One region of the Rhodothermus bifroesti genome, then DNA from elsewhere that is predicted to be linked to it. Evidence: riboswitches for the same ligand, from Rfam matches in the RefSeq annotation. Region 1 holds a riboswitch; the other holds the start of a gene.
What was found. Region 1 has a riboswitch for cobalamin ahead of J8E65_RS12250 (ribonucleoside-diphosphate reductase subunit alpha). Riboswitches for the same ligand answer to the same signal wherever they lie in the genome.
Positions count from the first base shown of each region.

Region 2: another riboswitch for cobalamin. It lies ahead of J8E65_RS01380 (TonB-dependent receptor); the one in region 1 lies ahead of J8E65_RS12250 (ribonucleoside-diphosphate reductase subunit alpha).

Region 1 covers NZ_JAGKTL010000006.1:7,529-22,466, reverse strand. Annotated here, with positions in the region: gene J8E65_RS12285 (BatD family protein) at 1-370, shown strand, start outside; gene J8E65_RS12280 (TIM barrel protein) at 433-1,584, opposite strand; gene J8E65_RS12275 (xylulokinase) at 1,593-3,083, opposite strand; gene J8E65_RS12270 (PorV/PorQ family protein) at 3,867-4,832, shown strand; gene J8E65_RS12265 (porin) at 5,059-6,321, opposite strand; gene J8E65_RS12260 (YceI family protein) at 6,339-6,956, opposite strand; gene J8E65_RS12255 (YceI family protein) at 6,972-7,568, opposite strand; adenosylcobalamin-variant (AdoCbl-variant) riboswitch at 7,954-8,012, shown strand; gene J8E65_RS12250 (ribonucleoside-diphosphate reductase subunit alpha) at 8,193-10,967, shown strand; gene J8E65_RS12245 (ribonucleotide-diphosphate reductase subunit beta) at 10,958-12,040, shown strand; gene metE (5-methyltetrahydropteroyltriglutamate--homocysteine S-methyltransferase) at 12,054-14,378, shown strand; gene J8E65_RS12235 (hypothetical protein) at 14,375-14,938, opposite strand, start outside.
Region 2 covers NZ_JAGKTL010000001.1:336,493-351,430, forward strand. Annotated here, with positions in the region: gene J8E65_RS01325 (NAD(P)/FAD-dependent oxidoreductase) at 1-607, shown strand, start outside; gene J8E65_RS01330 (MFS transporter) at 604-2,241, opposite strand; gene J8E65_RS01335 (monovalent cation:proton antiporter family protein) at 2,332-4,332, opposite strand; gene J8E65_RS01340 (P-II family nitrogen regulator) at 4,336-4,638, opposite strand; gene J8E65_RS01345 (sodium-dependent bicarbonate transport family permease) at 4,643-5,602, opposite strand; gene nhaA (Na+/H+ antiporter NhaA) at 5,660-7,006, opposite strand; gene J8E65_RS01355 (sensor histidine kinase) at 7,191-8,246, opposite strand; gene J8E65_RS01360 (response regulator transcription factor) at 8,253-8,984, opposite strand; gene J8E65_RS01365 (PIG-L deacetylase family protein) at 9,039-9,782, opposite strand; gene J8E65_RS01370 ((2Fe-2S)-binding protein) at 9,883-10,089, opposite strand; gene J8E65_RS01375 (YncE family protein) at 10,092-11,210, opposite strand; gene J8E65_RS01380 (TonB-dependent receptor) at 11,237-13,144, opposite strand; cobalamin riboswitch at 13,257-13,510, opposite strand; gene J8E65_RS01385 (MarR family winged helix-turn-helix transcriptional regulator) at 13,671-14,141, shown strand; gene J8E65_RS01390 (queuosine precursor transporter) at 14,148-14,891, shown strand; gene J8E65_RS01395 (DUF2905 domain-containing protein) at 14,888-14,938, opposite strand, start outside.

The sequences.
Region 1 (14,938 bases):
GGTGCTTGCGCTGCTGCTGTACCGCACGCATCGCCCGTTGCGCCAGAACTACCCCCTTTCGCAGACATTCGATCTGCCTTCCCCCCAACTCTCCCCCCGTGCTTTTTATCCCCAGCTTGATGCTGCGCTCCGGCGGGCCATCAGCCGCTATCTAGGGGAAGACGTACGCGGTCTCTCTCATGCTCAGCTGAAGGCACGTTTGGAACGACAGGGCCTTCCTTCCCCAACCCTACAACATTTGCTTCGCCTACTTGTAACCTGTGAAATCCTAGGCTACGCTCCCCAGACCACAGAAACAGCACGCATGCAGCATTACCAAGAAGCCTTAAGCTTGCTGCAATCCCTAAAAACTCCGTCTGTGCAGGAATAGCCCTTAACCCACACAAAAAAGGGGCAGGCTCAGCCTGCCCCTTGGTACGTAAACAATCCGCCTCAAGCACTTACGGCCTGCGCATAGAGCGCATCGAACTGCCGCTGGGCTTCAACCAGCGCCGCACGCATCAGATCTTCGGCCCGTGCGGTTTCCCGCTCCGCTAACAGCGCCAAAAGCTGCGGCACGTCAAGCTGCTGCGCAGCACGGCGACAGGCTTCCCAGCTTAGGATGCTGCGCACAACCCGATCGATAGCCTGCGCTTCATTGTCGTAGGGACGCGGCTGCATATCGTGCCCTAGCCAGCGACGATAACCTTCCTGCTCCAGCAATCCAGCGAGCGCAATGTTCATGCCGTTAACGCGCGTGCCATGATCGATATCGTAACGCCCAGGTCCGCCCAGAATAATGCCGTCGTTGTAGCCCTGGCTATTCAAATGAAAATGCACCATAGCCCGCTCTTCGAGCTGCTCTACCACGTCATAGACGGCATCCAGACCAATCATTTCCGAATGACCAATCTCCATGTTGACCCCTTTTTTGGCGCGTGCAATGCCGTACTCATCGGCAAGCTGGCGCCAAAGCAGCAGCGCACTGGCTACGGTAGGGAGCAGCATGGCCGGGTGCCCCTCGTTCGGCTTGGGCTCGATACCGATATACAGCGCCCCACCTTGCTCTTGTTCAAACTGGCACAGCCGGGCCAGACTTTCTTTCAGATTGCGGTACATTTGGCGGACGCCCACGGTAGCCAGGTCATAGCCAAACGATCCATTCCAGATCACCAGCGTGGGCGCTTTTTCCGGATCAGGATGCCAGGCCTGGCGCAAAGGACCATAAGCCAGCGCTACCGTGCGCTGCCCGAGCGCCTCAGCAGCCCTGCGTTCTCTAGGATCCAGTGAGCAAATGCCGCCATAGGCAAAGTGGATGTGCGCTCCAGGGGTAATCATGGCCAGATACAGACCTGTATCGGCCAGCGCCTGTGCCACTGCTGCCGCATTTTGCTCATTGATCTCGTTGTCATAGTGCAGCTCGACCCCCAGCGTAATGGTTTCAGGCAAACGGGGGGCAATCTTTTCTTTCACCAGATAGATGAAATCAACGGTACTAAAGCTATTCGACGCCCAAGCTGGGCGTACGTTGGCAGGGACGAAACCGCCCTTGCCCGCATTAAACGTCCAGCGACAGATGCTGTGAAACGTCTGTGTGTTGGCCATTGGTGCGTTCAGGTTTGAAGTTGACGGGAAAGCGTTTCACACCAGCGTGGATACACTGCTGCATAGGCTTCTTGCCAAGCGGCAACGGGTTCCACGACCGCAACCGGGGGTACTCCTTGGAAGGCCGCTTCAGGCGAAGCATATACACCTGCGCCTACGCCTGCACCACGCGCTGCCCCGGCAGCACCGTCGGTATCGTACAACTGGACGACCGTACGGTTAACCGTGGCATAGATTTGCGCAAACAGCGGGCTTAAAAACAAATTGGCACGACCCGCCCGAACAGTTTCAATTGTAAGCCCCATCTGCCGGATTACCTCCAACCCGTAAGCCAGGGCAAACACGATACCTTCTTTGGCTGCGCGAAGCACATGCGCACGCCCGTGCCGGTTAAAATTCAGGCCATGGATCGACGCTCCTGGATCGCGGTTTTGAAGCATCCGTTCAGCTCCGTTACCAAAGGGCAGCACCTGCACTCCATCGGCACCAATTGGCGCCGAAGCCGCAAGCGTATTCATAGCCTCATAATTGAGGGCGCCTCCTAGCAGCTCCTGACGCAGCCATCGGTACAAAATGCCCGTACCGTTTAGGCACAGTAAAATACCGTAACGCCGCCGCTCAGGGGTGTGGTTGACGTGCACAAACGTGTTGACGCGGGTCTGCGGATCATAACGGGGCGTGTCGTCCACCGCATAAATGACCCCTGATGTTCCAGCTGTTGTTGCCACCTGACCAGGATGCAGCACCCCAAGCGAAAAGGCATTGTTAGGCTGGTCACCTGCCCGATACGTTACCGGAATTCCTGGCTGCAGCCCCAGCGCTTCAGCCGCTTCACGGGTCAGCGCTCCCTGAAACCCAAACGTAGGAACCAACTGCGGCATAAGCTCTGGGTCAATTTCTAAATGCTCAAGCAGCCAATAGGCCGGTTTTTCTTCCAAGAAGTCCCAAAAAATCCCTTCAGAAAGCCCCGAAACCGTGGTAGTTGGCTCACCTGTCATGCGAAAGGCGATATAGTCGCCCGGTAGCAGCCACTTGTAGACCTGGCGGTAAAGCTCGGGCTCGTTTTCACGCACCCAGCGCAGCTTGGCAGCGGTAAAATTACCCGGGCTATTGAGCAAAGAACGCAAGCAGCGCTCTGGCCCCAACGTGCGAAAAGCCCGCTCCCCTATAGGCACAGCCCGACTATCACACCAGATGATAGCCGGGCGCAGCACCCGACCTTGGCGATCGATCAATACCAAGCCATGCATCTGGTAGGAAAGCCCAATCCCCCGCACATCAGCCGCTGCAAACGGCCGCTGAGCGCGCAACGCAACAACCGCTTCCTGCACACACCGCCACCAAACTTCCGGATCCTGCTCAGCCCAACCAGAATGAATCGATTCAATTTTTAATTCCTGCTCTGGAACCGTTACAGAAGCAAGCGGGACTGCCCGCTCGGCATCCAGCAAAACAGCTTTAATAAATGAACTCCCAAGATCAAATCCCAGAAGTAACATGGCGACCTAACCGATCATCAGGTTAACAGAGAATACACGATTTGTCGCTTTAGTTCAATAGAGAAAGCGTCAAGAAATGAAATCGAAAGCGATTCATTGTTCATCACAACCCCTGCCACACTGCTTACTTCTGGGCCCTAAAAGCCAACCCCGACGTGCTTAAGAAGCGTCGTCGCTTAACGCATCGTTCCACGCAACCGTAGCTGTCAACCCTAACGTGCTTGAGAAACCACGGAATATGAGCTGCTTTAAGCGACTAGGCTAAAGACCAATACTGCTTGTGGTTGTACCTGCGGGATATCTCGCTTGCGGTTGTGGATGTGTATTCAATGGCGGGCGCGAGGCCCTCGAGCGCGACCTGTACGGCTTTGACGATCGTGTGCGTGGCATCCGGCTCAAAAGCTCCTCGGCGAGAAACCAAGCTGCGAACACTGTGCAGGGAAGCGTCCATATCGCCACCAAAAATGCTTCCAGTAGGGATAAAGGATTACCCTCCAGGTAACTGACCCCATCAACCAACACCGCCACCACGCCCAGATGTCCGCAAAGGCACAAGCCGACAAAGCTTGATCGTCGCATTCGAACGTTGTGCTTGGGTTACATGCTTAAACCTATGCGGCAGCAGACTTACCGCTTAGCACTTTTGGCCGTCTGCGTATGGGAGATCTGGCGCAACCGGCTCGCTTTCTTTCTGAAAAGGCGGTATATTGGGCAAAGTCTAATCCACAACCGGCAGGAATTGCCCTATTGCTACGCCCGAAGTCACCTGCAGTGTTTATCCTTATGTGGATACGGCGTCTCCTGTCGGCTTTGCTGCTCAGCGTAAGCCCTTTAGCGCAAGCCCAAGAAAGCGAACTGGGGGGGTTTGCGTTTCTACGCCTTCCCCCTTCAGCACGGGCAGCGGCGCTGAGCACAACACCTGCTGCCGTGCAAGATAGCGATGTAGCGCTCTTTCTGCTCAATCCTGCCTTGCTCCACCCCAGCCAGCACCGGTACCTGCATCTTGGATATTTAAATCATGTGGCGGATGTGCGCTTTGCAACGCTGGCCTACGGCTGGGACCAAGGCCGCTGGGGAACGCTAGGCCTCGGACTGCGCTTTGTAGACTGGGGACGCATCGACGAAGCCGATGCGTCTGGCAACCGTTTAGGTACATTTCGCCCTTTAGACGTAGCTTTAAGCGCTGGATTTGGCCGCGCCTATGGGGCAAATACCCGCTATGGGATCGCGCTGCACTTCATCCATACAGCCCTAGCCAATCGACGGGCGACAGCCCTGGCTTTTGATGCCGGCGTACTTTACAATTTTCCTGAGCATTTGCTTTCTTTGAGCGCTACCCTGCATGCGCTTGGAATAACCCTGCAACACCTGGGCGCTACCGCCGACCGGCTGCCTTTCGACATACGCCTAAGTCTCCGAAAACGCCTACGTTACCTCCCTCTCACGCTCCTGATTACCGCCTACGACTTGCCGCACCTTTCCCGGCCACCCACCGACCAACCCCTTGTTGGCCGCTTGCTCTACTACCTGAACGTAGGAGCTGAGCTCACTCCGAGTTCAGCCCTGCAACTGCGCCTCGGCTATAGCTACCGCCAACACGACATATTGAAAATGCGCCCCCGCCTTGACTTGGCTGGACTAAACGCAGGCTTCGGCCTCGCTATCGCAGCAGTGTACGTGGACTATGCTTTTAGCTCCTGGTCTTCCCTCGGCGTTCTGCACTACCTCACGCTTCGCTTTCAGCTCTAAGCCAGAATCTCCTTTCAGACTGCGCTTTAGGCGCATTTATTGGGGTCATTTACACGCAAACGCTTGACGAGATGCTTGTCATGTGCTATTGTTATAGGTGCGCCTCACCCCCGTGGACGTGCTATGCCCCGCTGGCTGCCCCCGGAGCCAGCGGGTTTTTTTTGTCGCTTTAAACACGGAAGGGGGATTGCTCCCCCTTCCTCAAAGACCTGGTCCTTACGAGAGTTTAGAAGTTGATCTGAACGGCGGCGCGCACGTTTACCACCTGCTGCCGCTCGATGGTCTCGAGGCTAATCTCCTCTGGATGGTCGGTCAGCAAATAAGCACCTACGCCGTTTTCAACGGCCACTGGAGCATCGAAGAGCAGGCTCCCGTCTAGAATCAGCTTCACGTTCTTGCGCAGCCGGTAGGAAAGCATGGGCGAGAGTTCATGGATCGGATCATCGCCGATCTTGTCGGTTCCTAAGTTGTCTAGCTGCACCAACGCATACCGCAACCCGAAGGCCACGGTCTGCAGGCTGTAGGTCGCCTGCACGCGCGCCGCTGTGGCTGTCACGTCACCATAGTCATTTTTGTACTGGCCGTAGGTAAGCTGACCTTCAACCCAGAGCGCCCCCTGAGCTGTCGGATAGCCCAGCCCTACGTCCCCTCCAGCAATAAGCAGCGTACCGGCCTCAAAAGGTCGCCGTCCGACAAAGGCGTTCCAGCTCCCTTGCAGCAAAATGGGCTTCTCCTTATTCCACACGTTCAGTGCTGTCGAATGGCCCGCAATCACATCTTTGTAATAGGTGAGGTTGGCACCCAACCGAAACTCAACCGCATCGCCCGAAGGGGCAGGTTTGAGCCGGAAGAGGTCATGACCTTGATTGGGACCGAACTGCACACGTGCGGTCACAAACGGGAAACCGAACACCTCTGGCAAGTACCGATTGGGAATGCTTCGCCCGAGGCCGGTCTGCACTGCCAATGCCAGCGAGACATTTTCGCTCGGATAGGCATGCAGCGCGGCGCCGTAATCGCGCATCAGGCCCAAGAACTTGTGGGCAATCGAGCGCTCAACAAAGGGTAATTCGGCAGAATAGGTCAGCCCTTCGGCTCCAGCGGGCACCTTAAACTGTCCCAAACGCACATAGACGTTCTCAACGCCCGGGAAGGGCACGTCCGCATAGAAGTCCTGCAAAAGTTGCGGCATACCCCAGAAACCCGTACGCGAGACGGGAATCTCGGCTTCTGGGCCTGAAAGACCTACTTCAACGCGATAGCGTACGCCTTCATAGGTTCCTTTCAAGTACAGGCGCGTGCGGCTCAAAAAGTGAAACACGCGCAGGTCATCCCGGAACGGATCATCTACCTTCTGGATGAGCCAGTCGGGCCGGATAAAGCCATGCACCACCGGACCTTCATTTTTAGGCTTATCTTGACCTACTGCGGGCAATGCCCATAAGAGCAGGACAGATACCAGCCCAAGCGTTAACCGTGCACGCATCATCGGTTACCTCCTTGGTTTTAAGGTTGATTTTGGTTGATGGAATCCGCCGCAACCACTGCACAAGGCTGCATAGGCAGCGGGCGCACAAGCAGATCAAAATGCACCGTGATCTGGTCCCGCACCCGAATCAACCCTAGCAGCGCCGTGGGCGGCGGAATGTGAAAGGTGCTAAGCCGTAAAGGTAACGAGCCCGTTAGTCGCGCCTTACCCGAAGGAAGCAACTTACCCATTGCCGTGAATTGCACTGGCCGCGTTTGGCCAGCAATCGTCAATTGGCCCCACACGACTAACTGCGCTGCCCCTTCCCCTACGGCTTCTAGCACCCGAACGTTGCCCAGTACAAAGCGTATCGTTGGAAACTGCTCGGCTTTGAGCGCCACCTGCAAATCACGGTTCATGGCCGCCTTTCCGCAGTCAAAGGCGCGTACCGGAACGGAAAGCTGGCCCTGCACAGCTTGCCCTGCTTCCACAGCGCCTAACCCCTCTATTTCTTGAGCCTCGCAGGTAAACGCATTGACCGTAGAGCGCCCTTCAATCCAAACCCGACTTGCTGCAGAATCCGGCGCATAGCAGGGCAGCCCACTAAAGTGAAAACCCGCCAGAAACAACGCAAAACCCCAGACTGCGTAGCGCATAGCTCCTTGCGCAGTTTATAAGCCTGAAGCCGTAGCTGGACGCGCCAGTACGTCGAAGTGTACCACGACTTCATCACCCGTACGCAGCGTGCCCAGCATGGCTGTCGGTGGTCGGATGCCAAACGCTTTCATGGAGAGCGCTTGCTGCCCCCGAAAGCGCCACCCCTCACCTGCCGGAACAGCACTCACCTGAAGCGTTACCGGCCGAGTGGTGCCAGCAATGGTTAAGCGACCCTCAACCGTCAATCGATAGCCGCTACTTTGCGCCACGATCGAATCCACTCTGGTGAGCTCAAAACGAATCTCCGGATGCGTCTCGGCTTTCAGTGCCTCACGCATCTTACCATCCATCGTGCCGTTCTTGCACGCGATGGCCGCAACCGGCACGATAACTTCCGTTGCCCGAAGTGAAGCCAGCTCCGCTGGCCGCTCTAGGGTTACTTTCCCCCGCCAGTTCGTCACCCGGCATTCCCAATCATGCAAACTCGACGTGCCCGTCACCCGAAACGTACCCCCCTCCGGAGGCAACACCAGCGTTACCGGTTGGGCACTTGTAGAGAAAACCACCCCCATTAGGCTCAGCAGGACCAACCCCAAGCGTATGTTCCGCATAACTTGCTCTCCAATGGGTTTTTTAATCACGCTAGCAAATAACGCCTTACCACAATGCAGCGCTGAAAGGCAAACCTGCATGCACAAGTGCGGCCTTCCTGAAAAGCCCTGTCAGGGAATCCCTCACAATACCCAGACCTGCACAAAAGCCAATTTCCGTTATTTGTCATAACGGCATTAATGACGCACACTCCACTGGATCCTGTTGAAAACTTCTTCTAAAGTGACGCATAACGGAATACCGTTTGTTTTTTTCCACACCTCTTCCACACCTCTTGCCTAAGCTATGCAGGCGTTTCTACTTTTTTTAGAGACCCATGCCGCTTTCGGGGCCGTGCTGTCGTGGCACGGCGGCTGGCGACCGCCTCAAGTGGTGCCAGCGTCTCAGGGGAAGTCCGGTGGAATTCCGGCGCTGTCGCGCAACGGTAACAGCCCGAATGCCTGCCCGAAAGCGCGATCACGGCCCGCACAAGCGGGCACACCCTGCGCGTCACAGGGTGGTGATCGGCTGCGTGTGGCTGCTGCGCTCAGGTACTGCACTTGCCTTTCGCATCGGCTGCTGCTGCCTTTCCCACCTTTGGCCGCGGGAACCTCACCTTAGAACCCAAACCCCGAGGTACCACGATGGCCGAATTGCTCATTTCGCCCCCATCACCGCCTACAGTCCTCAAGCGGGATGGCCGCCGGGTGGCTTTTGACCCTTCCCGAATTCGCTTTGCGCTGGAACGCGCCTTCCGTGCCACCCTGGCTTTGCCTTCGGATGCACCCTTGGCGCCTGAACTGGCCGAAGAACTCGATGCGCTTACTGGTGCCGTCGTACGCTGGTGCCAAGGAAGGCCTGAGGTCACCGTCGAGGAGATTCAAGACGAAGTGGAACGCACGCTCATGCGGGCAGGGCGCTATGCTGTGGCCCGGCGCTACATCCTCTACCGCGAGGCCCGTGCGGAAGCCCGCCGCCGTCAGCAGCTTACCTATCGGCGTGCCGACGGTAGCGAGGCGCCTTTCCCACACGAAATGCTTCGCACACGCATCGAAGCGGCCTGCGCGGAACTGGAGGACGTCGACGCCGCGTGCATCTACGAAGAACTGCTGCGGACCGTTTACCCGGGGATTTCCGAAGACGAACTGGACCGCGCCTTGATCTTGGCGGCACGGGCACGCATCGAACAGGAGCCAAACTATACCTACGTGGCGGCCCGCCTTTTGCTCGACGCGCTCTACCGAGAGGTTTTTGGCTACGCCATCCCTTTTGCCCAACAGGCCGAAGCCTGCCGCAAAGGGTTTCGCACCTACGTAGAGCACGGCATCCGACTCGAGCGGCTGGATGGGCGCCTGCGCCGGTTTGACCTGGATCGGCTGGCCGAAGCCCTAAAGCCTGAGCGCGATCGGCAGTTCACCTTTCTTGGGCTTCAGACGCTCTACGACCGCTACCTATTGCACGAGCCCGAAGGCCGTCGCTTTGAGCTGCCCCAGTACCTCTGGATGCGCGTGGCCATGGGCCTGGCCCTTGAAGAGGACGACCCAACCCGCCGCGCCATCGAGTTCTACGAGCTGCTTTCGAGCTTCCGCTTCATGAATTCCACGCCTACGCTCTTCAATGCGGGCACGCCACACCCCCAACTTTCTTCGTGTTACCTCACGACTGTGCAAGATGACCTGGGAGCTATTTTCAAGGCCATCCGCGACAATGCGTTGCTCTCCAAATGGGCCGGCGGCTTGGGCAACGACTGGACGCCTGTCCGCGCCTTGGGTGCCCATATCCGAGGCACCAACGGCCGCAGCCAGGGCGTCATCCCTTTCCTGAAGATTGTCAACGACACGGCCGTGGCCGTCAACCAGGGCGGTAAACGCAAGGGAGCCGTATGTGCCTACTTAGAAGTTTGGCACCTGGACATCGAAGAATTTCTCGAACTGCGCCGCAACACGGGCGACGAGCGTCGCCGCACGCACGACATGAACACAGCCTGCTGGATCCCGGACCTGTTCTTACAGCGGGTGCGTCAGGGCGGTCACTGGACGCTTTTTTCGCCCGATGAAGTCCCGGACCTGCACGACCTTTATGGCCGGGCCTTCCGGGAACGCTATGAACATTACGAGCGCGAAGCGGAAGCCGGCCGCATTCGCAACTGGCGCCGCCTGCCTGCCACGGAGCTTTGGCGCAAAATGCTCTCTATGCTCTTCGAAACCGGCCACCCCTGGCTGACCTTCAAAGACCCCTGCAACATTCGCTCGCCCCAAGACCACGTCGGCGTGGTTCACTCTTCGAATTTGTGCACCGAAATCACCCTAAACACCTCGCCCGAAGAGGTTGCGGTCTGCAACTTGGGTTCGGTCAATCTGGCTGCCCATTTGGACGAGCACGGCGCGTTGGATCGCGACCAGCTACGGCAGACCGTCCGCACAGCCGTTCGCATGTTGGACAACGTCATCGATCTCAACTTCTATCCCATCCCCGAGGCCCGCACGTCGAATTTGCGTCACCGTCCCATTGGGCTTGGGTTGATGGGCTTTCAGGACGCGCTTTATCGGCGCGGCTTGTCCTATGCCAGCGAGGAAGCGGTGACTTTTGCCGATGAGGTGATGGAGCTTATTGCCTATTGGGCCTACGAAGCTTCCTCCGACCTGGCGGCCGAGCGGGGGGCTTATCCAAGCTTCAAGGGTTCCAAGTGGGACCGAGGGCTGTTGCCCTTGGATACGCTCGACCTGCTGGAAGCTGAGCGCGGCGAGCCTGTGCCCGTCCCACGTACAGCGCGGCTGGACTGGGACGCGCTGCGTGAAAAAATCCGGCGCCAGGGCATGCGCAACTCCAATGTGCTAGCGATTGCGCCCACGGCCACCATTGCGAACATTTGCGGCACCAGCCCGTCGATCGAGCCCACCTACAAAAACCTCTACGTCAAAAGCAACCTCTCGGGCGAATTCACGCAGGTGAATCCCTACCTGGTGCGCGACCTCAAGGCACTGGAGCTTTGGGACGAGGCCATGCTGGAAGACTTGAAATACTACGACGGGTCGGTTCAGGAAATCGATCGCATCCCGCCCGAACTCAAAGCGCGCTACCGCACCGCTTTTGAGATCGAGCCGCAGTGGCTGATTGCCTGCGCCGCTCGACGCCAGAAGTGGATCGACCAGAGCCAGTCGCTCAACCTTTACCTGGCCGAACCCAGCGGCCGCAAACTGAGCGAAATGTACCTGCTGGCCTGGCAGCTTGGCCTGAAAACCACCTATTACCTCCGCACCCTGGCTGCCACGCAGATCGAAAAGTCCACGCTCGACATCAACCGCCGCGGTATCCAGCCCCGCTGGATGAAAAGCCGATCGCCTTCCAGCGATATTGTCGTTCAGCGGGAAGGTCCGGCCTGCGCTGCCGATCGCGAAAACTGCGAAGCTTGCCAGTAAACCCGAAAAAATCCCAACCCCACAACGCCATGATGGAACTGCCTGCTTTTGGATCGCGCCGCATCCACGTCCAGGACAAACGCTTGATCAACTGCCACGAGGTGGACGTCAACCAGCTCATGCCCATTAAGTATGCCTGGGCCTGGGAGCATTACCTCAATGGGTGCAAAAATCATTGGATGCCCCATGAAATCCCTATGGCGCGCGACATCGAGCTGTGGCGCTCTGGCCAGCTCAGCGAAGACGAACGCCTCGTCATCCTGCGTAACCTGGGCTTTTTTGCCACAGCAGAAAGCCTCGTGGGCAACAACATCGTCCTGGCCATTTTCCGGCACGTGACCAATCCGGAATGCCGCCAGTATTTACTGCGCCAGGCCTTTGAAGAGGCCATTCACACCCATGCCTTTCTCTACATTGTCGAAAGTCTTGGGCTCGACGAGGGTGAAGTCTTCAACATGTATCGGGAAATTCCGGCGGTAGCCCGCAAAGACGAGTTCGAGATGGAGCTGACGCGCCAGGTGCTCCAGCCCAACTTCACCACCGCAACCCCCGAAGGAGCGCAAGCTTTTCTCAAAAACCTGATTGGCTATTACGTGATCATGGAAGGGATCTTTTTCTACAGTGGCTTTGCCATGATCCTTTCCTTCCACCGGCAAAACAAAATGACCGGCATCGGCGAGCAGTTTCAGTACATCCTGCGCGACGAAACCATCCATCTGAACTTTGGCATTGACCTCATCAATGGCATCAAAGCCGAAAATCCCGAGCTTTGGACACCCGTATTTCAGCAAGAAGTCGAGCGCCTGATCGAAGAAGCGGTCGAACTCGAGGTCGCCTACGCCTATGATTGCCTGCCGCGGGGCGTGCTGGGCCTAACGGCACCTCTGTTTCGCGAATATGTCCAGTACATTGCCGACCGGCGTCTGGAACGCATCGGTTTGCGGGCACGCTACGGCTCCAAAAATCCGTTCCCTTGGATGAGTGAAACGATCGACCTCGCCAAGGAAAAGAACTTTTTTGAAACGCGCGTCACTGAGTATCAGCAAGCGGCCGCACTTTCCTGGGACGATTAAACCCCTGCCGATCATGATCCAAGCAGTTAATCTAGGTTTTCCCCGTATCGGACTCGGACGTGAGCTCAAATGGGCTGTCGAAGGCTACTGGGCCGGTCGCCATACGGAAGCGCAGCTGTACGAAACCGCACGTCAGCTCCGCATGCAGCATTGGCAATGGCAACAGCAAGCGGGCATCGATCAGATTCCTTCGAATGATTTTTCCCTCTATGATCACGTGCTCGATACCATCGCTTTGGTGGGTGCCGTTCCCCAACGCTTTGGCTGGCATGGCCCAAGCGTGGATCTCGACACCTACTTTGCCATGGCGCGGGGCGCCCAAGAAAAAGAGCTCGCAGCTCGAGGGGTAGAAGGGACCGGCATCCCCCCGCTGGAAATGACCAAATGGTTCGACACAAATTACCACTATCTGGTGCCAGAATTTCACCCTGAACAAACCTTTCGCCTGGCCTCTACAAAGCCACTGGACGAATACCTGGAAGCCAAAGCATTAGGCATCGAAACGCGACCCGTAGTGCTCGGGCCGGTATCGTTTCTGCTTTTGGGCAAGTCGGTGGTGCCGGGTTTCGATCCGTTGGCATTGCTGGACCGTCTGCTTCCGGTGTATGCTGAGCTGTTGCGTCGCCTCAAAGCAGCGGGTGCGCAGCTGGTTCAGATCGACGAGCCCTGCCTGGTCCTCGACCTTTCTGAAAACGCCCGCAACGCTTATCGGCACGCTTATGAGGTCCTTTCAGGGGCGGACTTTCCTGGGCTGGTGCTCACCACCTACTTTGGCGCGTTGGAAGAGAATTTGCCGCTGGCGCTGTCTCTGCCTGTAGTCGCGGTGCACCTCGACCTGGTACGCGCACCGGAGCAGCTCCAGCCGGCACTGGCGCAGTTGCCTCCAGACCGCATCCTCTCGCTCGGCCTGGTCGACGGCCGCAATGTCTGGCGAACCGACCTAGACGCTGCAGCCGCCCTTTTGCAGCAAGCTGTTGCTGCCTTGGGTCAAGACCGCGTCTGGGTGGGGCCTTCTTGCTCCCTGATGCATGTGCCGATCGATCTGGAGGCTGAACCTGACCTGGATCCGGAGATCCGCCCCTGGTTGGCTTTTGCCCGTCAGAAACTCGACGAATTGGTGACACTGAAACGCCTAGTGCGTGAAGGCCCACACGCTGTGCGCCAGCAGCTTGAAGCAGCACGCCAAGCCCGGGCCGAACGCATGGCATCTCCCCGAAGGATTAACCCGGCTGTGCGCCAACGCCTAGCGCAGCGCACGCCTGAGATGACCTGCCGCAAGCTTCCGTTTCCCGAGCGGTATACCCTCCAATGCCAACGCCTTGGCTTACCGCTGCTCCCCACAACCACGATTGGTTCTTTTCCACAGACCGAAGAGCTGCGGCAAAAACGCGCCGCTTTTCGCCGCGGCACCCTTTCCCGTCAAGCCTATGAGCAATTCCTAGAGGCTACCATTGCCGAAACCATTGCGCGCCAGGAGGCCATAGGGTTGGATGTGCTTGTACATGGCGAGCCGGAGCGCAGCGACATGGTCGAATATTTTGCCGAGCAGCTCGAAGGCTTTTGGGTTACGCAAAACGGTTGGGTGCAAAGCTACGGCACCCGCTGCGTGCGCCCGCCCATTCTCTACGGTGACGTATCTCGACCCGCACCCATGACGCTGCGCTGGATCACCTATGCCCAACGCTGCACTGCTCGACCGGTAAAAGGCATCTTGACCGGTCCCATCACCCTGTTGCAGTGGTCGTTTGTCCGTGACGACCAACCGCGCGCTGAGACCTGTCGTCAAATTGCCCTGGCGCTGCGCGATGAAGTTGCTGATCTGGAAGCTGCCGGCATTGCGATCATCCAAATCGACGAGCCCGCGCTCCGCGAAGGCCTCCCGTTACGTCGTCGCGACCGCCCGGCTTATTTGGCGTGGGCTGTAGAATGCTTTCGGTTGGCTTCTTGCGGCGTGCGTGACCAAACGCAGATCCACACGCACATGTGCTACGCCGACTTTGAAGACATTTTGGAGGCCATTGCTGCCCTCGATGCCGATGTGATCTCCATCGAAGCAGCCCGTTCGGGCATGCAACTGCTGGAGGCGTTTCAGCAGTTTGCCTATCCCAACGCGATCGGTCCTGGCGTCTACGACATCCACTCCCCGCGCGTGCCTTCGGTGGAAGAGATGGAAGGGTTGTTGGAGCGGGCATTGGCGACCATTCCTGCCCAGCGGCTTTGGGTTAACCCGGACTGCGGCCTCAAAACGCGCCGCTGGGCTGAAGTCGAGCCGGCCCTGCGGCATATGGTCACAGCAGCCCGCAGACTACGCCAGCGGCTAAACCCGTTGGCCTCCTAATCCCAGATGGGCCAGTAAACGCCAAAACGCAAGCGGCGGGCCGCCAAGGGGTAGACAGGGACCAGCAGCGTTCCTGCTTGCAGCACGGTGCCGCTGGTGATGTTTTCCCACACGAGAAAAAGCTTAGCCGTACGCAGGTTTGCCTCGACACAAAAGTCCAACGTACCCGAGGGCCCAAAGCGCCGCGCGTCGGGTTCGGGAACTGCCAGAAGTCCTGTAGGCGCATGTAGCACACGGCTGCGAAAAGATGTCCAGAACTGCCCCAGCAGATATGCATCCGTACCCAACTCCTGAAAGAGAAGCATTCGGGCACCCAAGCGCACCTGCACCAAGAGCTTAGGCAAGGTCTCGGCTTGCTGGCGATGCAGCATTGAAGCTGCTGGGTTGAGCGTGCGCAGCAGTGTGGGCTGGAGGTGTGCATAAACTCCTCGAGACGTCGCGTCCCGCCACTCTAGGCGTAAGGCCAATCCGTTTTGCAGGATCGGCCTTGCAGGTGCTTCGAAACGCACTGTATCGGCAGCCCCAACGGCGTAAATATCGGGAACGCCTTTGCGTTGGTG
Region 2 (14,938 bases), on a different contig from region 1:
AGAGCTTCACCTGGGGAATCCAGTGGCTCGCATTACTTCCGAGGCCGTTTACCTCCAAAGTGGCGAGCGCATCCCCACGCGTACAGTCATCTGGGCAGCCGGCGTGCGGGCCTGCCCTTTAGCCGACCGGCTGGGCTTACCGCAAACGCGTGGCGGGCGCATCGTCGTAGACCCTGATCTACGCGTGCCCGGCCGGGCGAATGTATTCGTGATCGGAGACCTAGCAGCCAGCCAAGACGAAGCAGGCCGTCTCCATCCTCAGATGGCACCTGTAGCCATTCAAGGCGCGCGGCACGTAGCTCGGCAGCTTCAACGCCTGCTTGCAGGGCAAGAAACCGAACCGTTCTGCTATCGGCACCGTGGAGCAATGGCCACGATTGGCCGCCATGCAGCCGTAGCTGAGCTACCCAGCGGCGTGCGCCTAACAGGTCCACTAGCCTGGCTTGCTTGGCTTGTGCTCCACCTGATAGAACTCATTGGCTTTCGCAACCGGCTGCAAGTGCTGATCAACTGGGCCTGGAATTACTTCACCTATGATCGCAGCGCCCGACTTATTTTTCATGTTCAGCCCCTTAGGCAGGAAGCCCTTGACGCAACCGTTGCTTAACTGACCAGATCAGCCCCCACTTGCTCAGCAGTGATTTCTTCCAAGCGCCGGCGCCGGGTTTCGATACCGCGTATAGCAAGTACCACAAGAGCCAGCAGCAAGGGAATCGCTCCTAGCAGCGCAGCGCCGGTAAACGTAGGTGGCGTAATGCCAGCCACCACCAGACCGATGCCGAGCACGCCCCCTACCTTGCTAGCACCTGCTATAAAACCACTACCGCGCCCCCGCAGACTGGTTGGGTACACCTCAGCGGCATAGGTTGGCATTAAGTCTGTCGTGGCTGTGCTCACCCCCATAATGATAAGTACAATAAGCCCGTAAATCAGGAGCGTATTTTGAGTAACCGTGCCTTCAAAGAAAACAAAGCCAAGCAATGCTGCACAGGTGAGCATCGCAAAAAGAAGCAGCGTTTTTTTACTGCTCCAAAATGCATAGAGAAAAGCAGAAATAAAAGTTACCGGGAATCCTAGCAAGCTCGCACGCGCAATTAAGCCATCGGCAGCTGCTACATCAAAACCTGCTACGCGAAGATTTGTAGGCAACCACAGCAAAAAACCAAATTGAACTAAGCCAAACGCCACTGCATAAAGGCCTAAACCTACACTGAGTCCAATAAAGGGTCTTTTGAACAACTGGCTGAAACGCCCTTGAATCCTTTGTTCAACCGCTAACGCTTCGTCTTTAGACACCTCCACGATCGAAGCCCCAAAACGATCCATGATCTGTTTGGCTTCTTCTGTGCGGCCTGTAGCCAATAAAAAGCGAGGGGATTCCGGAATCCATCGGCTAATCAGGATAAGCAGCAGACCTGTTGGAGCTCCAATCAACCAAAGAATGCGCCATCCAAATTCCGGCTGTAGCCATGCTGAAAGGGCACTGGTGACAAAGTAAGCCAGCGAGAGGTCCCCACCCATAAGAATCATGAGTAGCCCGCGATGACGCGCTGGAATTGTCTCGGCAGTAAGCGCATAAGCGATCGGCAGCATGCCCCCCACCGACAAGCCCATGAGAAAACACATGAGCAAATTCAAGGAAAAGGTGGGCATTGCTCCACAAATAGAAGTCGCAATGAAAAGTAGCGCAGCAAGCAAAATTGTAGGACGGCGCCCAATCCAGTCTGCCATCCATCCCCAAATAAAAGACCCCAGAACCGTGCCAGTTATGCCAGAAAGTGGCAAGAGCGCCACCGGTATCTTGCCGTCAGGATTAAGCGGGGATTTTAGACCGTACTCTTTAGCCATACCAGGCACCACAAAGCCCAGTGTCGTTGGCTTCATGATGTCGATCAGAATAGCAATGGCCAGCACGGTCAGGAGTACGATGTGGGTGCGCCCCAGAGGTACATCATCGAGCGCCTTAACGCGAATATGAGCTAAGCGCGCCCGAACTTCCGGGTCGGTCTTCGGAATAAGGCCATAGACAGCCATGCCAAGGCCTACGACAATGAGTATCATGCCCAGGATCATCCATCCATCTATGGGCATCCCGACCAGCTGGTAACCCATGTGCGCTGCGTGCACAAACATAGGAATGTGCAGGAAGGTACCTACCGACAGCGCGATTGTACCCAGCCAAAAAGCAAGCGGCCGAGAAAACACAATCCTGCCACTTGAAAGATTACGTTGAGGAGCCATCGATAGCCTCACTTAACTTGTTGACGCTTTTGGCAGGCGTACGATATGCAATTTACATGTAATTTACAAGGCGTGAAAAAATCCCCATTTTTAGCTTTCTGCGGCACTAGGACGCGGGGGGCGAAACAGTTCAGCGCAGCGGGCAAACTGATCGGCCAGACCAATAAGCACCAGACGATCGCCCGGTTCAATGCGAAAGTCGCCAGAAGGACTGCCTATGGTGCGCTCGCCTCGGCGCACGGCGAGTACTGTCAGGCCATAGCGCTGACGTAGGTTCAGCTCGGCCAACGTTTTTCCCGCTACCGGTGCACTTTCCCGAACCACCACAGCCCGGGTATGCAGACCTTCCTCGTCAAGCCCCTGCAGGACCATAAGGTGCGCTTCCTGGATGCTGCCTCGAAAAATACGATAATCACCCGCCCGAATAGTGGCAATCTGGCGATTAATCTCTTCGGGCGGCACAAAGTAGGCCTGCAGCACTTGGGTAAAGATGCGTACAGCTGTTTCCAGCTCTTCGGGAACCACGATATCGGCGCCAATGCGTTGCAGGAATTCCACATCGCGCAGAAAGCGGGTGCGTACGATGATCTGCAGGGTAGGGTTAAGGTACCGGGCCAACTCTACAATCCGTCGCGTTGCGGCATCATCGTTGATAGCCACGACACAAACCTTGGCCCGATCGACCGCTGCGTGCTCTAAAATGTGCCGGCGACTGGCATCCCCGTAAAGCACAGGAAGGCCATTTTTTTGGGCAGTCTGTACTGTATAGGGGTTAAGATCAATGATGATGAACGGAATACCTGTGTCTTTGAGCACCTGCACTAGGCGTTGACCAGCCGGTCCGTAGCCCACAACGATGACGTGATCTTCCAGTGCAGCCTTGGTTGCAGAGGCCACCATGGCATGCTCGCGTGGATGCTGCAGCAGGTGCGCATTGAGTTGCCGGCCTGCGGCCATAAGCAAGGGTGTAGCAGCCATGAGCAACACAATCGCGGCCAACAGGCTCTGCGTCCCCACCTCACCCAAGCCGGCGGGTGTAAGGCCCACTTCTTGTCCAGCCTGCGCCAGTACAAAAGAAAATTCCCCTATCTGGGCTAAAGCTAAACCCAGAACCAACGCCACCCGTAAAGGATAGCCCAGCAGCCGCGTTGCAGCAGCTGTGGTTAGCACTTTCACCAAAAGCACAGCAAGCGCTGTAGCCGCCACCAGCAGGGGGTGCGCCAACAAGAAATGCACATCGAGCAACAGGCCTACCGAAACAAAGAACACCGCATTGAAGACCGACTTGAGCGGAAGAATTTCACTTAAGGCATATTCACTATAGGGACTTTCGCTGACCACCAACCCGGCCAAAAAAGCTCCTAAGGCCAAGCTGACGCCAAAGAGATGGGTAATCCAGGCCATGCCAAAACAAATGGCTACGATGGTCAGCAAAAACAGGTCGTGGCGGCGCGTGCGGGCAATGCGCTCCAGAAGCGGCGGCATAATGCTCCGCGCCAGAAACAACGTTCCCCCTACTACCAGTAGCGCCTGACCCAGGGCCAGCAAAGCCTGGCCAAACGAGCCATGGCCTTCACCTAAGACGGGGATCAGCAACACAACCGCTACTGTAGCCAAGTCCTGAAAAATTAACATGGCTAGTGCCAGCCGACCGACCACGGTATCGGTCTCTTGTCGGTCGCTCAGCACGCTAAGCACAATAGCGGTACTACTGCCTACAGCAACCAGAAAACCCGTAAACAAGGCGGAACGTACCTCCACCCCTAACCCTACGAGTAGTGCCAACACCACCAGGGTACACAACCCTACTTGCAATCCACCGCCGATCAGCAGCTCGCGCCAGATGCGCCGAAGCTGCTCAAGCTTAAATTCAACCCCAATGGTAAAGAGTAGCAAAATGACGCCAATCTGGGCGGTGTTATAAATCAGCGTTTCACTACGAACTAAGGCTAATAGCCCTGGACCAATAAGCACACCGGCCAAAAGAAATCCAACGATCGGCACTAGCCGGATCCGATAACAGAGGTAGGCAATAAGCACGCTAATGGCCAAAAGGGCCACCAGCTCAGCCAGCGTGTCTGCAAGGGACATGGACTAAACGTATTTATCGCCGCGTACCACTTCGACTGGTTGCGCGTAGACAATGACAGCGTAATGCTGAAAATAATGGGTAGCGATGTGCTCGATAATGCGATCAGCTACCTCGGGGCTCACGATCGTTTCAATTTTCACGTTGTGTCCTTCCCACTCGCTAGCCCGCACGCCTCGTGACCCTTCGCCCGATACTTCGGTCAGCGTGTACCCCTTTCCTCCCAATTCTTTGATTTCACGCAGCAGGCGTTCCTGAAGAATACGCTCTGTGACAATCGTCACCAGTTTTAGCGTTACCGTAAGCATGGGTTTACCCTCCGATCCAGTGTGCTAAGGCAAAATACAGCGGGATGCCGAGCGTCAAGTTAAATGGGAAGGTAATGCCCAGCGAGGCCGTCAGGTAGTAGGTGGGGTTTGCTTCAGGCAGCGAAATGCGTACAGCTGCTGGTGCTGCAATGTAGGAGGCGCTAGCGACCATAGCTCCCAGTACCGCACTACCGCCCTCGGAAAGCCCAGCCCAACTTCCTAGCACAACACCTAACACGCCATGCACGATGGGCATGCAAATGCCAAATCCGATTAAGAAAGCACCCACCTTCTTTAAATCGCGCAAGCGCCGCGCAGCAACCAGCCCCATCTCCAGCAGAAACAGCGTCAGCGCTCCCTTAAAGCCATTGACAAAAAAGGGCTCAACTTGCTTGAGCCCTTCCATACCGGACAAATAGCCGATGACCACTCCCCCCACTAAAAGCAACACGCTTCGCCCTGTGAGCACTTCGTGCAACCCTTGGCGCCAGGAGCCGTGGCGGTTCGAGCGTAAAAAGACAATCATCAGCGCCACTACGATGGCCGGGACTTCGAGCATAGCTACTAGCGCGGGCATGAATCCCTCGGCAGGTGTGCCTTGCAGCTGGCCAAATGTTTGTGCTGCAATGAACGTTACGGCCGACACTGAGCCGTAGTGCGCGGCAATAGCCGCCGCGTTGATGCGGTCCATACGGCCGATCTTCCGCAGCACGATATAGGACGTCACCGGTGTCAACATACCCAGCAGCAAGGTCACCAAAGCTGGCCAGAGCACCACAGCCCAAGGTGTGTGGCTGAGCTCGGCGCCGCCTTTTAATCCAATCGCCAACAGCAAATAAATCGATAGCGCCTGGTAAAGCGGCTCTGGAAACGACAAATCGCTGCGAATCAGCTGCGCAACAACGCCTAGCGCAAAGGCCAAAACGATGGGGGAAAGCAAGTTCGTTAGCAGAATTTCCAGCATAGAGCGGCTCCGGCTTGTTTCAGGAAAGCCGGAGCCGCCTAACGAACCCATGAAGGACTATGTTTCGACCGCCAGCGTTTCTGCTTTGTGGATTTTCCGCTCCCGAGCTAACAGCGCCCAGCCCACAAGCCCGGAAAGCAGCGATGCGCCAAGGATCCCGACTTTGGCTTGATCCAACAGCAGCGGGGAAGCAAAAGCCAAGCTGGCAATGAACAAGGCCATGGTAAAGCCGATGCCGCACAGGCATCCCACGCCCAACAGCTGTCCCCACCGCACCCCTGAGGGCAGCTCGGCTAGCCGCAGCCGCGTTGCTAGCCAGGAAGCCCCAAGCACCCCAATAGGCTTGCCCACAAGCAAGCCCAGCACAACGCCCAGCGTCACCGGATGCGTAAAGCTTAAACCGGTATCTCCACCTAATACGACGCCTGCATTGGCCAAGGCAAAAACGGGCATAACAAAATAGGCCACTAAACCATGCAGGTTATGCTCCAAACGGGTTAGGGGCGCTTCGACACGCTCGCAGCTTTGTTCCAGGGCGTAAAGCGCATCGCGCTGCGCTTCGTTGAGCAAACGTCCCTCGCCCCGATTGCGCGCAAACGTATCGATCGCTTCTCGCACTTGTTCTAAAAACGAAGCACTGTCGAGCTTGCGCCGCGCCGGAATCGTCAGGGCGAGCAGCACACCGGCAACGGTTGCATGCACACCTGACTTGAACACGGCCAGCCAGAGCAGCACGCCCAACAGCGCATAGACGGACAGCTGGCGTACCCCCAGCAGATTGCAGCCCCACAATAAGCCCCAAATGCCTGCAGCCGCCAGCAAGGCGTTGGTCGATAGATCTGCCGTGTAAAAGATCGCAATGACCAACACCGCCCCTAGATCATCCACAATGGCCAGCGCTGCCAGAAACACCCGGAGCGCCACGGGTAGCCCCCGGCCCACCAGGGCCAGCACGCCCAGCGCAAACGCAATATCCGTCGCCATCGGAATGCCCCAACCCCGCTCGCCTTCACCCCCCGCATTAAGCGTTGAATACAACAAAGCTGGCACGATCATCCCTCCAAGCGCTCCTGCAATTGCTAAACCTGCCTTGCGCGGAGAAGAAAGCTCACCGACCAACAACTCCCGCTTGATTTCCAATCCCACCAGCAGGAAAAACAGCACCATCAGCCCATCGTTGATCCAATGCAAAAGCGATTTGGTTAGCGCAGCTTCGCCAAAACCAACGGTAAACGTTGCCGACCAAAGCGCCTGATAGGTCCCGCCCCAGGGCGAGTTAGCCCAAACGAGGGCTATCACCGCGCTTACCAGCAACAGGGCCCCGCTGGCCGCCTCGGTGTGAAAAAACTCCTGAAAAGGACGCAAAAGCTGCGCTACGCGATTCGTAGAACCCCGAGTCTCCATCGATACGCTCAGCCAGTTTGGTTTTAAGGTTAGCGAAAGCACTCCTTTGGCCTCATCGACAAGGCCTAAATACCCTTCAGAGCTCCCCCAAAACACGCGGGCTGCCTATATCAGAAAGGGCAACGCTCTATTTCCCACCGAGGGGTAGATCAAGCATAAGGTCAATCAGCTCAAAAAGCAAGCATTACACCGAAGCTGCAGGCAGGACAAAAGCAAAAGTAGAGCCTCGACCGGGGGTACTTTCAATCTGCAAACGGGTGCGGTGCGCTTGAAGGATATGCTTAACGATCGCCAGACCGAGGCCAGTCCCCCCTTGCTCGCGTGATCTTGAGCGATCCACCCGATAAAATCGCTCGGTTAGGCGCGGAATGTGCTGCGGTGCAATACCAATGCCATTATCGACAACGGCTACACGCACGCTGTGCTGCTGCGGGATGGCCTCGAGGCGCACTTCCACAAACCCTCCTGGATTGTTGTACTTGATGGCGTTATCTACCAGATTAACCAGCACCTGGCGTAGGCGTTCGCGATCAGCCAAAACAGAAGGCATGTTCTCCGTAGCCGTAATCCGCAGGGATACTTGGCGTGCTGCTGCTAGCGGCTCCATCGATTCGATCACCTCACGCACCAAGGATACCAGGTTACACGGAGCCATTTGCATTTGCAATGCGCCTGTTTCCAGGCGCGAAATGTCCGAAAGATCACGCACCAAGTGCGCCAGGCGATCTGCATTGTGCAAAATTTTTTGCAAAAAGGCTTGGCGCGTGGCCTCATCTTCTGGATTGGCTTCAAGCAGCGTTTCTGCAAACCCCCGAATAGAAAAAATGGGGGTTTTGAGTTCATGAGACACGTTGCCTAAAAACTCGCGCCGGTAGTCTTCCATGCGTTGGAGTTGCTGGATTTCTTTTTCCAGCACGCGGCCGGTGCGGTAAACTTCCCAAATCAGCGTGTTGAGCTCGTCGCCTTGAGGCACTTGTGCTTGCTCTAGGTTTTCAAAGGATCGGTTTCGGATCTGGGCTAAAAGCTCACGTGCTAGGGTCAAGCGGGGCGTAAGCAGCCGTGTAGCCACCAACAAAACACTTGCGGCCCAGATTAGCATTAACAGGCCCCACTGCAGCAAAGGGCTTCCTACAACAAACAGTGTCGCGGCTGCTGGAGCAGCGGCCACAAGCATACTGTAGGCAGCCAGCTTAAACACCAGCTGGCCTACCGGCCTGCTTTGGGTTCCTTGCCATGGCATGCGGCGCTATTCACGGAATTTGTAGCCGATGCCCTTGACCGTTTCGATATACGTACTGCCTAGCTTTTCGCGGATTTTGCGCACGTGCACATCGACCGTCCGGTCTACCACATAGACATCACGCCCCCAAATTTCGTCGAGCAATTCCTGTCGCGAAAAAACCTTTCCTGGATGCGCCGCCAAAAAGTAAAGCAGTTCAAACTCCTTACGGGGCAACCGTAGTGTCTCTCGCCCTTCGGGGGTAAAACGATAGACCAGATACCGATCCCGGTCAATTTCTAGGTCGTGAATGCGCAGCAGCTCGGGAGGAGTCTCATAGCGACGCAGACCCCGCAGCAATGCCCGCGTTTGACTCAGCAGCACAGGAACCGACACCGGCTTGCCAATATACAGGTCTGCACCTACATCCAGGCCCTTGAGGTAATCTTCCTCTTCGGTTCTGGCAGTAAGCATCACAATGGGGATGGTGCGGAGTTTCGCATCACGCCGCAGCCGTCGGCATACCTCTAACCCATCCATCCCCGGCATCATGATATCCAAAATAATTACGTCCGGCTGGCTGCGTGCTGCCTTTTCTAAAGCTTCTAGGCCCTCTCGGGCTAACTCTACCTCAAAACCTCCCCGCTGAAAATTGTAGGCCAGAAGCGAAAGGATATCCTCCTCGTCGTCTACGATAAGTACACGCGGTGGGCGGTCGGCGACGTCTGCATCGGGCATGGCTCGCAATAGCGTTTCCATAAGCTGCGCTTTATCGTGGCTTAACGTACAAAAAATACGACCGCCAGCGGGCTTTTATGTTATCAAAGCGTTATGTGCTGGATTTTCAATCCCCGGCAACTGGGCCGTTAGATCTTCCAGAGGAGGATCAAAGCGCTCCTGAAACAACTCAAAACAAACGCCACCAGCCACCAGGCGTAGCGGCTGCTGGGCATCAATCACGGCCTGATAGGTCTGATAACAAGCGAGCGCTGCTTCAGCACGTTGCCGATCTGCTTCGCTGAAGCGCACGCAGACATCAATGGCTGTTTGCGGCGAAGTGCGCAGATGGGGAGGTTTGTTTGGCAAACCCTCAGGCAATGTCAGAAAAGCCAGTCTGCGTAAGTAGGGCACCTGCGGTCCACGCATGGCACAAAAAACCCGCTTGACCACAGCATGCGTCACCAGATGATCCGGATGACCACTAACGCCGTGAACCGGATACGTCACCACGACCTCGGGCCGATGACGCACGATCGCCTGCTGCACTACAGCCTCCAGATGCCGCGGATCCAGCTCAGCCAAGCCGCCATCAGGAAAATCCAGCACCTCTAAGCTACTAAGCCCAAGTACTTGGGCCACACATTGCATCTCTGCGAGACGCACGCGTCCCATTTCAGGCTTACTGTAGCCGTACCGATGCCGCTGGTGCGTAGCCTCACCCCGCGTGAGCGTTAGCAAATGCACTGCATGTCCCTCCCGCCGCTGCCGGGCTATGGCCGGCGCAGGCCCAAAACTCTCATCGTCGGGGTGCGGAAAAATGTACAGTAGCGTGGCCATGGCTTAAAATGACGCAACAGGGTAAAAATTTTAGGCTAAACCTTGTCTTAACAACTTTTGTTGCGCCAACCAATTAGAGCCTAGCCACGCTGTTTTCGGATCAAGCTACATCTTCGCGCAGGACCTCGTGGAACACCGTTTTGCCTGTTTGGAGCATGTGACGGACATAAGGCAAGCAAAGCCGGCAACGCAGGCCAAAGGCCACCTGCTGCTGCAGTGCTTCAGGGCTTGTCACCTTGTGCTGCTGGGCAATCGCCTTAAGCTCGGCAAACGTTCGCTGAAAGCAATAGCATCGGTCAATGCGCATTGTTAACGCCTCTCTTGCACAAGCGCGATGTGGGAAGGGGCTGGGCCTACGCTAAAGCGGTCAATCTGACGTCCTTCGCGGTTCAAGATCACCACAGCGCCTGCGGCGGTATAGTCTGGGCGCCCGTTGGGTCCAGCAGCCAAGCGGGCCACATAGAGCCGTTGTTGTGCGGCATCATAGGCCACAGCTGAAAGACCAGCCAAATCCGTTGCGGTAGGCACCGTGATCGTTGCTGCCAGGGCGTTGGCATTGGTGTTAACCCGAAAGATGCGGCCGCTACCGCTTGAGATTGCATAGAGTTCTTCCACTTCCGGAGCGTAGTAGGCCACTTGCGTGCCGTTGGCCGATCCGAGCTGAACCTCAAGCGTCAGACGTGCAGTCACGACCCCGGTAGTGGGATTCATGAAAACGATTTGGCCATTGGTCTGTTCAATGATGGCGCTGTAATCGGCATTGTACACCGTTTTGCCTAAGCAAACGACAACCAGTTCCTCTTCGGCATCAATAAACACTGCTTGGGGACCGTCGCAACCCGGTTCAAGTGTCTGAACCACCGCATCTGTAGCGGTATCGATCACCGAAATGGTTCGCCCCGCACCTAGTGAACCGTAGTTGGCGACGTAGACCCGTCCCTTGTGAGCTACGAGCCCTTCTGGATAAAGGCCAACGGGGATTGTATCGGGCAAAAGCGTTTGGGTTACAGGATTAAAGGCTAGCACAAATCCATCGCGTCCAAAAGCCATGTTGGTCACGTAGGCTTTTTGGTCGCTTGCAAAGGTGATGTATCGCGGGATAGGTACATTTATGCGGCCCGCCAGCTGGCGCGAAGTTAGGTCAACGATCGCGATCTGTCCGACGCTAAACGTGTTCAGGGCTACATATGCTCGTCCTTGGTGCAGCGTTAGGCTTTGCACGAAGGCGTTCAGGGCCAGCGTAGCGGTCTGGCCTGTAGCCGGGTCATAAAACGTCAGCGAGCCATTTTGGTCACTGAAGTTGCCCCCATTGCCTACCACAACGCCTGTGATGACCAATCTGGAGGCTTGATCATCTTCGGAGCCCAGCAGATCGCAACCGTTTAGTACCAAAAGGAGCAAGCTCCAAAGCAATAGCAGTTTTCTCATGGTTTATCTTAATTTAGTGGATGGACTTACGCGTTTTTTGGGTTCAGATCGATCCGAAGCTGCACGCGCACCTGGCGCGGAGGCATCGGGTAAAAACGCACCACTTCGTAAGGATAGTTGGTCAGATTCTCCACGCTGAGGCCTAAAGCCAGCCGTACGTAGCGCAGGGCTTGCTCCCAGCGCAGGTAGCCATCGACAATGAGGTAGGGCCTTAATGCCTGCGTTTCATCAGTGGTGAGATAGCGACGGCCTGTGTAGCGTCCTTGCAGGCCGATGCGCAACCCAGCCCATTGGATTTCCCCAAAAGCTTTCAGCTGGTGCAAAGGCACGTAGCGAAGCTGGCGGCCGAAAGCTGGGCTTGCACGATATGAGCGGTCCTCGGCGCGGGTATAGGTGTAGAAGCTTCCGCCCTGGAGTACCACAGGACCCCAAGCAATCGCTTCGGTAGCGAGCGAGGCTTCCAGGCCGCGCGTGTGCACACGCCCTACGTTTACCGGCTTCCAGAGCTGCAAACCCGGCGCCACCAGTGCAGGGTACCAGACGATCTGGTCCACCAAAGCGGTGTAAAAAGCCGTGAGCTCCAGCGAGAACTTAGGCGGATGGAGCAGTAGTCCAGCTTCCAACGTCCAACCGCGCTCTGGGCGAAGGTGGGGGTTGCCCCCAGGCATGTAGAACCGTTCACCTAACGTAGGAGCTCGAAAAGTTCGTCCGATTTGTCCTTTCAGGTGCAGTCGTTGCGCACGAAGGGCCAGGTTGAAGCCGAGTTGCGGGCTAAAGGTTTGGAAGTGCTGCGCTCGGGTTACGTATCTATCTAACCGTAGGGCAGGATAAAGCCAAAGGGGCCCCACGTGACCGTTGCCTTGCAACGCTAGTGCACCGGCACGCCCATCCACACCACCACGCAGCGCAGCGTGCTCCCACCGCGTTTCAGCACTTAACGTCATAGCCCACCGCTTGCCTAGCGCTTGTTCCAGCATTCCACTGAAGCTCAGCGTGTACGTACGTGCCGTATCCTGCTGCTGGGCATACGTGTTGACGTACTGCAGCCGGGTATGCTGGTAGTGGCCCCCAAGCGTGAAACGGCCCTTAGGGATAGCACGCCAAGCACCTAACAGCAGGCGTTGCGCATGGTCCGTCTGCCAAGCGTCGATGGGAGGCGCGTTTCCCGGGCCGGGAAGGCTGCGGTGTGCTGCGGTAGCCCAAAACGTACCCTCAAAGCGCCAGGCGTTCTCGTAACGGACTTTACCAAACAGCGTGGTCATTTGACGGTCGGCACCTTCTCGCCGCCGGGTTTTGGGCGGTGGCAGCGGGTTAGGATAAGGGTAATCTCCTGTGGCCAGACTGCGCTCCGCAGCGGCCACGGCTGCTATGCGTCCTTTCCCGCCCTGCATCACGACACCTAGGCTACGTTCGCCGAAAGCCCCTACCCGCACAGCAGCCCGAGCGCCTAGACGCTCCCTAGGCCGTAGCGTATGCAAGTGCACAACCCCTCCCATAGCTCCAGAACCATACAGGGCAGTGGCAGGACCGTGCACCACCTCAACCGCCTCCAGGAGCACGCTGGGCAAAAGGGTCAAGTCGAGAAGACCAGACTGGGGATCGGCTACCCGGTGTCCATCGACAAGCAAGAGTGTCTGCGTAGCAGCCGCACCGCGTAGGGAAACCGCTGCTAACCCTCCACTGCCATAACGACGCACCCAGAGACCTGTCCGTGCTTCGAGCACTTCGGCGGCTGTCGTAGCACCCGCTGCTTCCCATGCTGAGGCCTCTAAACGCCATAAGCGCTGCCCTGCCGTAAGCGCGCTAGGCGTTCGCTGCCCTTCGATCACCACAGGTGGAAGCATCCGCGTGGTGTCCGAGTGCTCCTGTGCCCAAGCGCCCCTAAGGCTCAATAGGCCCCATAGCAGCAGTCCACATGTACGCGAAAAGCCCATAAAAAAGCCCGTTACCTCAAACGAGGTCCGGGCCTATGCAAGCGACGCGCGGCCAAATGCCTAAGCCGTCGAACAGCCGATGCATCAGGCACGGACCTCAGTTCCCGGAGGCTTCGGCCTGACGCCGCCGGCAGGTCTCCTGGCTCGCCGCAGGCCCTGTCGATCCGACAGGGCAGGTCGCTACGGGCTCCACCGCCAGCCTTCCCATCTGCTCCCAAGCAGACAGTGACTGTCGGCTTCTTCGCCCGCCAACCTCAGCTGCAGCTCACAGTTGCGGGTACAGCTCCAGACTCCCCGACGCTACCGTCGGGCCACTGGATTCCCTTTTCATCCGCTTAAGGCGGAACCGGCGACGCATGTCGAAGAACAGGGTGATAGAGAGAATTTACACCCCTTAGCCTTTAATGCCAAGTCTTCAAGAAAACTCCTGCAACACACGCTCGCTGGAACGCCGTAGACTCTTGCCCGTAGAGATTAACCTTTGTAGGTTTAGCGCGAATCTATGTACGTAAGATTACGTACGCCGATGAAACTTTCCGAACGGATTCAACAATCCCAGTTTGCCTCGCCTGCACAGGAAGCCTTGCTCAACATTTTGGTCACCAGTTCTTGGGTGCTGAGCGAGCTGAGCACTTTGATGGCCCCTTTTGGCATTACCCCCACGCAGTACAATGTGCTGCGCATTTTACGCGGCAGCCATCCCCGCAAGTTGACCTGCACCGAAATCGGCCGGCGCATGCTCGACCGCACGCCCGATGTTACACGCATCTTGAATCGACTTCAAAAAGCTGGCTGGATTACGCGGGGACGAGCTACTTACGACAAACGCGTTGTTGAAGTCGGTATCACGGAAAAAGGGCTAGACCTGCTGGCGCACATGCAACCTCTGGTCGATGCTGCCCAGGAACGCTTGATGGCTCGCCTATCTCCAGAAGAATTGCGCCAGCTGAGCAACTTGCTCGACCGCTTACGTGCTGAAGAACCCTCGCTGTCTTAAACCGCCATGCGACCAGAAGTTTACGTTTTAAGCCGCCCACAAAAGCTTTTTGTCGTTTGCACAGCTATTTTTATCACAGCATTGGTTATTGCCGAAGCCACGTCAACCAAATTTTTTACAGCCTTTAAGCTGCCTTTCCCGATTCATCTTTTTGGCATGACCTTCGGCGAGGTGGTTATGACCACTGGTGTGCTAGCCTTTCCGGTCACGTTCATTATTACCGATCTTATGAACGAGTACTTTGGCAAAAAAGGGATCCGCTTCGTGACGCTCGTGGGGATGGTCATGATCGGGTTTGAGTTTTTGCTGCTTCAAGCCGCCATTGCCGTTCCAGCAGCTAGCATTTCTCCGGTATCCCAGGAAGCATTTGAGGCGGTTTTTGGGACGACAGGCCGCATCATTCTAGGCAGCTTAACAGCGTATTTGCTCGGGCAACTGGCCGACATTACCCTTTTTCATTGGCTTCGCGGCCTTACACGAGGCCGTTTTCTTTGGTTGCGGGCTACAGGCTCAACGTTTGGGTCGCAGTTTATCGACACGTTTGTTGTGCTCACGATCGCCTTTGCTGGTCAGCTTGCCTTTCAACAAATTCTTGCGATCACGCTTTTTAACTACGGATACAAGCTCCTCATTGCCATCGCAATTACACCGTTGATTTACTTAGCCCACTGGGCAATGGATGCCTACTTGGGCAAGGAATTGGCGCATCAGCTTACTGCCAAAGCTGCTGCGCGCCAAGATGCCTTTTAGCGAAAGAGCCTAAGGAGCAGGTTTAGCAAGATGGTCAGCACCAGGCT